DNA from 4 places in the Phyllobacterium sp. CCNWLW183 genome. Region 3 is predicted to be linked to each of the others. Evidence: predicted binding sites of a transcription regulator. Region 3 holds the regulator's gene; each other region holds the start of a gene.
What was found. The regulator PhoB, encoded in region 3, activates phosphate uptake and scavenging genes when phosphate is short. The targets are predictions, from matches to a motif close to TGTCATNNANCTGTCAT.
Positions count from the first base shown of each region.

Region 1: pstS (phosphate ABC transporter substrate-binding protein PstS) is a predicted target of PhoB. The motif match lies at 1,185-1,201, and genes of this name have one in related genera.
Region 2: V9K95_RS22485 (PhoX family protein) is a predicted target of PhoB. The motif match lies at 1,235-1,251, and genes of this name have one in related genera.
Region 4: V9K95_RS19510 (RNA degradosome polyphosphate kinase) is a predicted target of PhoB. The motif match lies at 1,325-1,341, and genes of this name have one in related genera.

Region 1 covers NZ_JBBCBN010000008.1:127,551-130,691, reverse strand. Annotated here, with positions in the region: gene V9K95_RS18325 (acetoacetate decarboxylase) at 1-287, opposite strand, end outside; gene V9K95_RS18320 (3-hydroxybutyrate dehydrogenase) at 323-1,129, opposite strand; gene pstS (phosphate ABC transporter substrate-binding protein PstS) at 1,387-2,469, shown strand; gene V9K95_RS18310 (Na/Pi cotransporter family protein) at 2,544-3,141, shown strand, end outside.
Region 2 covers NZ_JBBCBN010000012.1:74,428-77,568, reverse strand. Annotated here, with positions in the region: gene V9K95_RS22485 (PhoX family protein) at 1-1,167, opposite strand, end outside; gene V9K95_RS22480 (threonine ammonia-lyase) at 1,303-2,289, opposite strand; gene V9K95_RS22475 (HAD family hydrolase) at 2,363-3,121, opposite strand; gene V9K95_RS22470 (succinylglutamate desuccinylase/aspartoacylase family protein) at 3,115-3,141, opposite strand, start outside.
Region 3 covers NZ_JBBCBN010000010.1:133,282-136,422, forward strand. Annotated here, with positions in the region: gene V9K95_RS21370 (ABC transporter ATP-binding protein/permease) at 1-1,129, shown strand, start outside; gene phoB (phosphate regulon transcriptional regulator PhoB) at 1,293-1,979, opposite strand; gene phoU (phosphate signaling complex protein PhoU) at 1,996-2,724, opposite strand; gene pstB (phosphate ABC transporter ATP-binding protein PstB) at 2,748-3,141, opposite strand, start outside.
Region 4 covers NZ_JBBCBN010000009.1:51,033-54,173, forward strand. Annotated here, with positions in the region: gene V9K95_RS19500 (FAD-dependent monooxygenase) at 1-1,004, opposite strand, end outside; gene V9K95_RS19505 (zinc-finger domain-containing protein) at 1,001-1,246, opposite strand; gene V9K95_RS19510 (RNA degradosome polyphosphate kinase) at 1,428-3,141, shown strand, end outside.

The sequences.
Region 1 (3,141 bases), on a different contig from region 3:
ATGGCGTGGACATAGACACCGTCCTTCCCATCAAATCGCACCGGGATAACCTGACCGGACTCGACGTAATCGCCAAAACCCGTTGAATCCGGCATCTTGATGAATTCATATTTCACGATCGGCTCGACAATTTCAAGCGGTTCGGGAACAACCTGCCGCAAGGCGTCAATATCGGTTCGATAGGTGATGATGACATATTCCCTGTCCGTGAACCGATAAGGTCCGGGCGGATAGGCCGGGTTGGTCAGAGGCATCGCATAGGCGCGGCGAACATCGTCGGTTTTCATATGGTCTGTCCCTTGAATAGCTACGAAAGCATTGTTCAATGTGCGGTCCATCCACCGTCAATGGGAATGATCGCACCAGTGATTGAAGCGGTGTCGTGCGAACACAGGAACGCCGCAAGCGCCGCTACTTGATCGATGGTTACGAATTCCTTCGTGGGTTGCGCTTCCAGAAGCACGTCATGGATCACTTGTTCCTTGGTCATGCCGCGGGCAGCCATGGTGCCTGGGATCTGCGCTTCGACCAATGGCGTCCAGACATATCCGGGGCAGATCGCGTTCACCGTTATCCGGTTTGTTGCCACCTCCAGGGAGGCGGTCTTCGTCAGACCGGCAATGCCGTGCTTGGCGGCCACGTAGGCAGATTTGTAGGGGGATGCGACCAGGGCATGTGCAGACGCAATGTTGATGATCCGGCCCCATCCGCGTGCCTTCATCGGGGGAATGACCGCCTTGATGGCATGGAAGGCAGCGACAAGATTTATCTGCAGGATCGCTTCCCACTTCTCGTCCGGAAACTCGTCGATCGGTGCCACATGCTGAATGCCGGCATTGTTGATCAGAATATCGCATGAACCGAGCTCATCGACTGCAAGCTGTACCATGCCGGAAATTTCGGGACCAGAAAGCATGTTCGCGGGCGAATACAGACACCGCACGGAAAATTCGGTTTCAATGGCACTCCGTTCCGCCTCGATAACAGAGGCATCACCGAGGCCATTGATCACGACGTTCACCCCTTGCCCTGCCAACCGGCGTGCTATGCCCATACCAATGCCGCTTGTCGATCCGGTTACGATCGCGACCTTGTTCTTGAGGCCGGTATCGCCTGCGCTGTCGGACATCTAAATCTCCTGCGGAATGTGACCTTCGTAGTCGAGCAATGTAAATCTCCTCGACGTGTCAGTTGAATGACAGGCGGCTGCCAATTTCGGTGATGGTCCCAATAAGAATCCGAAGCAGGGAGTTGTCATTAATGTTTTAAGAAACGGAGATACTGAAAAAGTAAGAATAGTTTTTAAGCAAGCCAGACGTTTCAAACTCCTTTGAAGCGAAGGCGATCAGCCTTCGTGAACCTTTAATTGATCATATCTGAGGTACAATGATGAAACGCTCCGTGCTGTTTATGCTCCAAAAAATATCATGCGTTTCACGCATTTTTGTTTTGGCGATCACGATCTTCGTCGTCTTGCTGTCCCCCGCTGCCAGAGCTGAACCAATCCGCGGCGCCGGCTCGACATTTGCAGCGCCCATCATTGCGAAATGGGCTGAAAACTACAAAGCATCCCGCACAGATGGTGGAGATTTCACTTCGCCGGACTGGACGGTAGACTATGAATTGGTAGGATCGCTCGCAGGTGTTATGCGCCTCAGCCAGCCGGAAATGGATTTTGCGGCAACAGACGTTCCTTTATCGCATGCGGAACTTGCCAAACATGGCCGTCAGCAATTCCCGATTGTTTTGGGCAGCGTTGCCATCGCAATCAATCTGGAAGGCATTGACCGGTTGAATCTGTCGGGTCCGCTTCTTGCGGATATTTATCTTGGCAAAATCCAATCCTGGTCCGACCCGGCGATAAAACAGTTAAACCCGGAATTAAATCTCCCGGACATAAAGATCAGTCCCATCCATCGCAAGGATGGATCGGGCACTACCTATATGTTCTCCAGCTACCTTTCCTCCAAGAATGATGAGTGGAAAGCGAAATATGGGGCGGACACGCTGATAGCCTGGCCGTGGGGGACCAGTGTCGAAGGGACACAAGACTTAATTCTTACGGTGAAAGCCACAAAGGGCGCCATTGCCTATGCAGAATATGGGCAGGTCGAAAGAGCACAACTGACGGTTGCTGCCATTGAGAACAAGTCAGGCAAATTCGTTCTGCCCGGCCCGGAGGGTGTTAGCGCAGCGCAAGCGGCCGTTGACTGGACGAAGGCGGAGGATTTTGCCCTATCCCTGACTGACCAGCCCGGAGACGCGACCTATCCGATATGCGGTGCCACTTATGCCGTCGTGCCAATAGAGGGTCGTTCACCTGGTCGCTATCGCCGTGTCCATGACTATTTCCGACTGGCATTTGAGAGCGGCGGCCGCGATGCGCAGGCCCTGCGTTATGTGCCTTTATCGGAACCTCTGGTGAGCCGGATAAAGCAATATTGGCTGATCGGCTCCTCAACGCAATGAAAGTTAAAGCATGCCTGCAAGGGGATGCAGGCAGATCAATGGACCGCGCCTTGGCGCTATGGGGATAAGACGCAATGGATATAGATATTTTCAAGGATATTCTTGTGCCGGTGATCGGTGGGCTCGGAATATTCATGCTTGGTCTGGAATTCATGTCGAATGGCATCCAGGCACTTTCGGTCAACAAGATGCGGGCATTTCTGGCCAAAGCCGCAGGAACCCCGATAAAAGGTGTTGTGGCCGGTACACTCATAACAGGTGTCATCCAGTCATCAACGGCGATGACTGTTATGGTAGTAGGCCTGGTGAACGCCGGGGTCGTTGGATTGAGGCCTGCCATCAGTGTCATAATGGGAGCGAATATCGGCACCACACTTGGCAATGGCTTGATTGCGCTCCCTCTTGGGCCGCTCGGTCTGATCTTTGCCGGCCTTTTCTCGTTGGTCTATTGTTTTTCGAAGAATGACAAAGTGCGCAACATCGCGCTTGCCTGCATGGGCTTTGCCCTGATTTTCTACGGGTTGAACCTGATGACCGGTGGTCTAAGACCGCTCCGAAATATCCCGGAAGTGATGTCGGTTCTTTCTACCCTCCAGGCAGACTCTTATTTCAACCTGATCAAGTGCGTTCTTATTGCAGCTGGTGTGACCGCGATGATCCACTCATCCTCGG
Region 2 (3,141 bases), on a different contig from region 3:
CAGGTCCAGATTAGCAGCGCGATCATCAGGATTGAACTTGCCGGTGGTTACAAACTTATAAACGTAGTCGAAACGCTCGTCATCGCCGAGATAAAACACGACTCGGCCATCTTTGGAAACGATCGACTCAGCGCCTTCATGCTTGAAGCGGCCCATGCTGGTGCGTTTCTTGGGGACAGATACCGGATCGTTCACGTCGACTTCGACAATCCATCCGAACCTGTTGGCTTCATTGGGGTCTTTCGAGACATCGAAGCGATCATGGAATTTGCCCCATTCATAACTGCCCTCCGGAAGGCCGAGACGTTTGTAGTTTGCCGCTTCCTTGCTGTCGGCAGCCAGTTCGCCTGTGAAATAGCCATGAATATTTTCTTCGGCCATCACATAGGTGCCCCAGGGCGTGACGCCTCCAGCACAATTATTAATTGTCCCGAAGACTTTTCTGCCGGAGGAATCTGCATTGGTTTTTACACGGTCATGACCGGCAACAGGACCGGACAATTGCATCTCGGTATTGGCGGTGATGCGGCGATTCAGCTTGCCGTCCTTGACGACCTGCCATTTACCATCGGTCTTCTTGATCTCGACAATAGTGCCTCCATGGGCAGCCATCTCGATATCAACACGCTTCTTGTCGGCAGGAGCGACTTCGATCTTGCCCTCAGCAACCTTAACGATGCCTGGGAACATGAGATGTTCATTCGTGTATTCATGGTTGACGACCAGAAGACCATGCTCAGACGAGCCATCTATCGGAATATAACCGACATAATCATTATTGTAGCCAAACTGCTTCGCCTGAGATTCCGGAGTCTGATTACGCGGATCAAACTCTGGAGAATCCACGAAAATTCCATCGCCCCAGCGTAAAAGCACATCCGCATCATATCCGGCTGCAACATGGTGTTTTTCATCAATACCGGCTTCTACTTCCTCAAAACTGAAAGCAGATTTGGTTTCAGCGCGAGCATCATCAGCCAGCATCAGCGCCATCGGGCTGACGGTGGCTGCAATAGCGGAAACCGCGAGTGATCCTTTCAGAAAGCCACGGCGGGAGAATCGAGCTGCAATGAGCTCGCCCATTGTAGGATTGTCGGTCGGATTGTGGCCAGGACCATCATTCTCTTCAAGCTGGCTGGTTCTGAAAACGGGAGTTTGATCATTCATGGCGTGACCTCTGGCTGTCTGGCTGGGTTGCGGATTAGAACCGTTCCAGAATGGCTAGAAGTTCAGCGTAACAAACTGATGACAAGAGTTCAGCTTTTATAGCGGTAGCTACCAACGATTAAAGTCAGAAACCTATTAAGACGCAATCAGCTTACTGAAAGAGTCGAGGTCCACATTGCCTCCTGAAAGGACGACCGCCACCGTCTTGCCCTTGATATCGACTTCGCCAGAAGCCAGCGCAGCAAGACCAACAGAACCGCCGGGCTCAACCACCAGTTTCAAATGGCTTGCTGCCTCGCGCATGGCTTTGCGCACGGCGATATCGGAAACAGCGATGCCGCCGGCCAGATTTTGCCTGTTGATTGGAAATGTGAGATCGCCGGGTTGAGCAGTAAGAATTGCATCGCAGATTGAGCGATATCCCGTCTCATTGCTGCGAATTTCACCAGCGACCAATGAACGGCGCAAATCGTCAAAGTTTTCCGGTTCGACGCCCCAAATGCGCGTTTGCGGAGAGCGCGCTTTTACTGCAATCGAGACGCCACTGATGAGACCACCGCCGCCGCTGGGCACAAATACATCATCCAGCGTGATACCGCGTTCTTTGGCTTCATCAGCAATTTCAAGCCCGATCGTGCCCTGACCCGCAATAATGGATGGGTCATCGTAAGGCGGCACCAAAACCATGCCACGCTCTTCAATGAAGGGGGCGGCAATCACATCCCGACTCTCGGTGTAACGGTCAAAAAACACAACCTCCGCCCCGTAGGAGCGGGTATTATCAACCTTAACCTGTGGCGCATCGCTGGGCATGATGATGACTGCCTTGATGCCGAATATGCGGGCAGAACTTGCGACGCCTTGTGCGTGATTGCCTGAAGAGAATGCAACGATCCCGCGCTTTTTCTCTTCCGGCGTAAATTGACTGATACGATTATAGGCACCGCGAAACTTGAATGAGCCGGTCCGTTGCAGGCATTCTGGCTTGAAGAAAATACGCGCATTGTAGCGGTCGTTGAGACTTTCCGATTCCATCAGCCGTGTCGGCATAAGCTGCCCGGACAATCTCTTTGCGGCAGCTTCGATATCGGCAATCCCGGCGGCGAAATTCTGATGATCCATGAGCCCTCTCCTGTCAGCTATCCAGTCGATAGCATTCTATAATGCAGCAGGCACCCAAATCATTGTCATCATATCAATCTGGCACGAATACCGCGTTGGCACGCTTTTCCAGAAACTCGGGCAACTCTGCAATCGAGCCAAGGATCGCGTCACTGAGGTGGGCAAGGTCATCCAATGTGCTGTTTCCTGACAGGACGCCTATGGCAAGTCCCGCTCCAGCGGCATGGGCCATTTCCAGATCGTGAGAATTGTCCCCTACCATGGCAATCGCTTCGACTGGCAGGCCGGTTTTCGCGGCAAAGAGGTGAAGCTGGTCTGCATGCGGCTTGGCGCGGGCAACGGAGTCATATCCTATGATTGCCGAGAAAAGCGGTGATAGCCCCAAGGCTTCAGCTGTAGCGCGAGCGCCTGCTTCAGAATCATTGGTTGCTATGCCAAGCACGAAACCCCGAGCGACAAGAGCTTCGAGCGTTGCGTGCAATCCATCGATTCCGACAGCGCGGCTCGAGCCTTCCTGAACTGTATAATGATCATAGTCACGAATACATTGCCGTTTCTCTTCGAGAGAAAGCTCGGGATGCCACAGATCGACAACATCATTGATGGTTCCGGCAGCAACCACCGAGCCACCGCGGAACTTTTGCATCTCCCAATCATATCCCCCAGCCTCAACGAGAGCCTTCGCGCGGGTTTCATCACCCTTGGCGGCCATGTGCGCTAGTTCCATGGTGATGCCAAACCACGTTTTATTGAAATCGACCAGCGTTCCATCCTTGTCGAACAGAATACCGCGTATCTCTTTAGACTGGGTGGTTCGCATCATGATCATGATTCCAGCGAGCCAGGCTTGGC
Region 3 (3,141 bases):
GGTTGCCGCTGCCAATGGCGAGACTGTTCAAAAGTCGTTAAATGACAAGCTTTACAGAAGCGTCGACAATAATTGGGGGCGTTTCAATGTGTTCGATGCCTGCTATATGTCGTTCACCTCGATCTACAATTTCTTTTCCGCCCGTATTGTCGCCTATATACCCGGTCTTCTGCCCTATATGGGTAATACGATCAGCTTCAAGAACTATATTACCGGTTCCGAGCTTGTTGGTTCGATGATCAATGAATGCTCCTGGTTTATCCATGTCATGCCCGCAATTGCCAATTTGAAGGCAAATGCACGGCGCGTTACCGAATTGGCCCAAGCGGTCGAGCGTGTCAGCCAGCCCTCGGAATATTATCGGTCCACCGGTGTCAGTGAGTTCAAATTTGCAACACAGCATGAAGCCTTTGGCGTCTCGGTGCGGGGACTTGAATTGATGCACCGCGACAGCGAGGCCAAAGCTTTTCTCACGCTTGGAAATATGCGGTTGCGCAAGGGCCAATGGGCTTACATCAAGGGCGATTCCGGTAGTGGAAAAACCTGTTTGCTCAAAGCAATGAACGGGCTTTGGGGTTATGGCCGTGGTGAAATCTTTTACCCGAAAGATGCGGCAACGATGTATGCGGCGCAAGAGGTCAAACTTCCCGGCGTCTCGCTGAAACAGCTCGTATGCCTCCCAATGGATGAAAGCCGTTTTGGCGATTCCTCCGTTGCGGCCGCCCTGCACCGCGCCGGCATGGGCGACTTTATTGAAAACCTTGGTGAAGAATGCCGCGATGGCACGTCTTGGGACCAGCTCCTGTCGGGTGGTCAGAAGCAGAAATTGGTGCTTGCGCGCATATTGCTGCACAAGCCTGCGGTTTTGTTTCTTGATGAAGCAACCGGCGCGCTGGACCCGGACTCCAAGATCGCCTTCCATCAGGCCATCAAGGATCATTGCGCCGGAACCACCGTTATCAGCGTGATGCATGAGATCGAAGCGCCACGCTCGGTTTCCGGCGAAAACTTCTATACGCATATTTTGGAGATCAATGGCGGCACAGCCATCCAGCGGCCACTTCTGGAGACATTGGTCGAGCCAGATCCGCTACCAGCAACAAACTTCCCGCTGATTGCCGCCGAATAGCCCTTTTCGGAACACCGCGCTTTTTGTCCGGTAGAAGCAGTTCTGTTTAAATGAGACTACCGGTCATTTGCGCAAGCCATCTCTAGCGCAAATTGGCTCATATAACGCCGATTCTGTTTCCCGGCCGAGACAGAAATTCGATAAAGAAAAACGCGCTTTAATCCTATCCGAAGGAATAGCCTGCACCGCGCACGGTCCGGATCGGATCAAGCGATCTGCCAATATTGATTGCCTTGCGCAAACGGCCAACATGCACGTCAACCGTGCGGTCATCGACGTAAATATCCGCGCCCCATACATTGTCCAGGAGCTGTCCGCGCGAGAACACCCGGCCTGGAGACTGCATCAGGAATTCCAGCAGGCGGAATTCTGTCGGTCCGAGCTTGAGTTCACGCTCTTTGCGGAAAACCCTGTGCTGTTCGCGGTCAAGTTTCAGATCTCCAAAGCTCAACACATGCGACAAGAGACTTGGATTGACCCGGCGTAGCATGGACTTGATGCGTGCCAGCAATTCCGGTGTCGAGAACGGCTTGACCATGTAATCATCCGCACCGGTTGAAAGACCGCGAACACGCTCGCTTTCTTCACCGCGCGCGGTCAACATGATGATCGGCAGGATTTCTGTCTCGCGCCGAGCACGCAGGCGGCGGCAAAGTTCAATACCGGAAAGGCCTGGAAGCATCCAATCGAGGATCAGCAGATCCGGCACCTTTTCGCGCAAGGCGATTTCGGCTTCGTCACCACGGCTGATGGTTTCGACAATATAGCCTTCTGCCTCCAGATTATAACGCAGGAGAACACTGAGGGCATCTTCGTCTTCAACGACTGTGATTCTGGGAGCTATAGGCATGGTCTGCTTCCGGCAATTATGGCGTTACTGGCTCGTCAAGAATAACGGTATGCGACTGATCTTCCTTCGGGCGTTCCGCCGGAAGCTGTGTTCCCGTTACAATGTAATAGACCGTCTCGGCGATATTGGTGGCATGGTCACCGATGCGCTCAATATTCTTGGCGCAGAACAAAAGATGCGTGCAAGCGGATATGTTGCGCGGATCTTCCATCATATAGGTCAGGAGTTCGCGGAACAGCGACGTGTAAAGCGCATCAATCTCATCATCGCGTTCACGGACGATATTGACCTGTGCCACCGAGCGTGTCGCATAAGCGTCGAGAACATCCTTAAGTTGTGTCAATGCCAGTTCTGCGATGGTCTGCAGGCCGCGATAGACAGAGAGCGTCTGGCGCGTATCGTTGACGGCTACGACACGCTTGGCAATGTTCTTGCCAAGATCGCCGATACGCTCAAGATCGGATGAAATGCGGATCGTACCGATTACTTCGCGCAAGTCGATCGCCATTGGCTGGCGCTTGCCGATGATGGTGATCGCCTTTTCGTCAATCTCGCGCTGACCGGCGTCGAGGATAAGGTCGTCAGAGATCACGCGCTGGGCAAGCGCATTGTCCGAATTGACCATGGCCGACACAGCCTGTTCGACCATGCGCTCCGCATGTCCGCCCATCTCTGCAATCTTGTGCGTCAGAAACTTCAGTTCATCGTCATAAGAGCGGACGGTGTGTTGTGCTGTGTCAGTCATTGTCTAACCCTCTTCCCGTGAGATCAACCGAAACGTCCGGTAATGTAGTCCTGCGTGCGCTTTTCGGTAGGGCTGGTAAACATCATTTCAGTGTCACCGACTTCAACAATATTTCCAAGATGGAACATTGCCGTGCGTTGCGACACGCGTGCCGCCTGCTGCATTGAGTGCGTGACGATGACGATCGTGTAGTTCTGGCGCAATTCGTCGATCAGTTCTTCAACCTTTGCCGTCGCGATAGGATCAAGCGCCGAGCAAGGCTCGTCCATCAAAATCACTTCCGGGCTGACCGCAATGGCGCGCGCGATGCAAAGACGCTGCTGCTGTCCGCCGGAAAGACCTGTGCCAGATTCATGCAGACGGTCTTTCACTTCCGCAAACAGGCCTGCGCGCTGCAGGCTTTTTTCCACGATTTCG
Region 4 (3,141 bases), on a different contig from region 3:
GCCGCTCCCTGCGCTGCATATGGCGTCATCGCGTGGGCAGCATCCCCGATCAGCACCAGGCGATCCTTTATCCGGTATCGGCATTTACGCTGCTCAAACAATGGCCATGAAGTCCAAGGTCTTCCCGCCAGCATGATGTCGCGAATACCGGGATGCCAAAGATTGAATTCCCGGATAAAATTTTGGCTTGGCGTTTCCGGCACAGCCCCAGCGTCCCATCGCCGTCCGCCTTGGCGATCCGGGGCAACAGCAATGAAATTGAACATTTCACCGGAACGTATCGGGTAGGCGACCAGATGAGCGTTTGAACCAACCCAGGCAACAACATTGATGCCCTGAGGCAGCAGGGACGTGAAGCTCTTTGGCAACTGGTCAGCGGCGATGGTCGAACGCCAGGCAATCGTCGATGTATAGCGCGCGCGCTCCATGTCGGACATGGCAGTGCGCATATTCGACCAGACGCCGTCGGCACCTACGAGCAAAGCCCCGCGATGTTCCTCGATACGATCGTGATATTGAACGCGAACGATAATGCCATCTGCGCCAGGCTTGTACTGTGTCACCGCTGATTGCAGCTGGATAGCTATATTGGGCTGGCTTCGCGCCTGTTCCAGCAAGGCATTTTGCAGATCGGCCCGGTGGCAGACAATATAGGGTGAGCCCCATCTCGTGCGGGCCACATGACCAACATCAAGCGAAAGCAACATTTCGCCGCTCGAACCATCTGCAAGACAAATCGCCTGCGGTTCAACCGAGGATGGCGTTAATTGCTCGAGAACACCGAGCCGCTTCAATATCCGCGTGGCATTGGGGGAAAGCTGCACTCCGGCACCGGCTTCGGCCAGGGTCGCGCTTTTCTCAAATATCTGAACTGGAAAACCCTTGGTGCTCAAGGCAAGCGCCAGCGTCAATCCGGCAATGCCAGCACCGGCGATAATAATCTGGTCAGGATTGGGATCGCGCCTGTTTCGTTCGGTCTTTAAATCGATGAGCGATGCGTTCAAGCGGCCCTGTCCACATAGGTGCAACCTGCTGGGACTGTCTCATCGGCATGCAGCGAAGCGTCATAGCGATAAAGCGTGGAGCAATAGGGGCAAACTTTTTCATTGTCATCGCCCAGATCGAGAAACACATGCGGATGGTCGAAAGGCGGGTTGGCACCCACGCACATGAATTCCTTCACGCCGATGGCAATGGTCGCATGTCCTGCGCTGTTCTGGAAATGAGGGATGCTGTGACCAGCCATTTTTCGCTCCTGAATCGTCTCGTCAAATACGCATGTTTGGCATTTGACTTCTCTTTCGCTTCGGTTTGTATCATCCTGATTACGATTTCAAGACGATTGCTATCAAACTGTCAAAAGACTTGTCTATGGTGCGCTCTTAAGTCCGCATTTTGCGGGAAATTTTTTTAGCTGGAGAATATTGATGAACGACCAATCGCCCACCATTCCGCAGCCTGTTGAGAATGTCTCTCTGCCGGATCTGCACACCAGCGTTGATCGCTTCGTCAACCGCGAATTCTCCTGGCTGCAATTTAATCGCCGCGTGCTTGAAGAAGCGCAAAATACCCATCAGCCCTTGCTTGAGCGCCTGCGCTTTCTGTCTATTTCGGCTGCCAATCTGGATGAGTTCTTCATGGTGCGCATTGCCGGTCTGGCCGGGCAGGTGCGCGAAAACGTCTCCAGTCGCAGTGATGATGGACGCACGCCGCAGGAACAGCTGGAATTCGTTCTCGAGGAAGTCGGCAAACTTCAAGCCGCCCAGCAGCTGCGTCTGAGTGCCTTGCGCGAGGAATTGATCAGGGAGAACATCGAAATTGTTCGGCCTGATCGTTTGACCAAAGCTGAGCAGGAATGGCTGGAGGATCATTTTCTCGAAACCATCTATCCTGTGCTAACACCCTTGGCCATTGATCCGGCGCATCCTTTTCCATTTATCCCGAATCTCGGCTTCACCATTGCCATGCTGCTGAACCGCAGCACGGATAACCGCCCAATGACGGCGCTCCTGCGCCTGCCGCAGGCGCTCAAGCGCTTTATCCAGATACCGGATGATAGCGGTCGCTACCGTTTCTTGTCTCTTGAAGATGCGATCAGCCTTTTCACGGGGCGGCTGTTCCCTGGCTATGAGGTCAAGGGTGCCGGCACGTTCCGCATCATCCGTGACAGCGATATTGAAGTTGAGGAAGAGGCGGAAGATCTGGTTCGCCTGTTCGAAAGCGCCCTGAAGCGCCGTCGCCGCGGTCAGGTGATCCGCATCGAATTTGATGATGAAATGCCTGAATCCCTGCGCAGCTTTGTGGCTACGGAGCTGGGTGTGCCAGATAATCGCATCAGCGTGCTTGGCGGTCTGCTTGCGCTCAATATGATTTCGGAAATTGTCAGCATCGCGCGCCCGGACCTGAAGTTTGTTCCTTACAATCCGCGTTTTCCTGAACGTGTGCGGGAACATGGTGGCGACTGCTTCGCAGCGATTCGCGAGAAAGACATCATCGTCCATCACCCTTACGAATCCTTCGATGTCGTGGTGCAATTTCTGCGTCAGGCCGCTGCCGATCCGGATGTCGTTGCAATCAAGCAGACACTTTACCGTACTTCAAATGATAGCCCGATCGTGCGTGCGCTGATTGATGCCGCAGATGCCGGTAAGTCCGTTACTGCCTTGATCGAACTTAAGGCGCGTTTCGATGAAGAGGCCAATATTCGCTGGGCCCGCGATCTGGAGCGCGCTGGCGTACAGGTCGTTTTCGGCTTTATCGAGTTGAAAACCCATGCGAAAATGTCGCTGGTCGTGCGCCGCGAAGAAAACAAGTTGCGCAGCTATGTGCATCTGGGCACCGGCAATTATCACCCCATCACCGCAAAGATTTATACGGATCTGTCGTTCTTCACATGCGAGCCTTCAATTGGCCGCGACGTGGCGCAAATCTTCAACTACATCACAGGCTATACGCCGCCTTCCGGCGAAATGCAGCTTGCCGTTTCCCCGATCACGCTGCGTCCTCGCATTCTTCAGCATATTGCCGAGGAAATCGCCCATGCGAAAGCTGGCCGTCCTGCCGCAATCTGGATGAAAATGAATTCGCTGGTCGATGCGAAGATTATCGATGCGCTTTATGAAGCCAGCAGTGCCGGTGTGG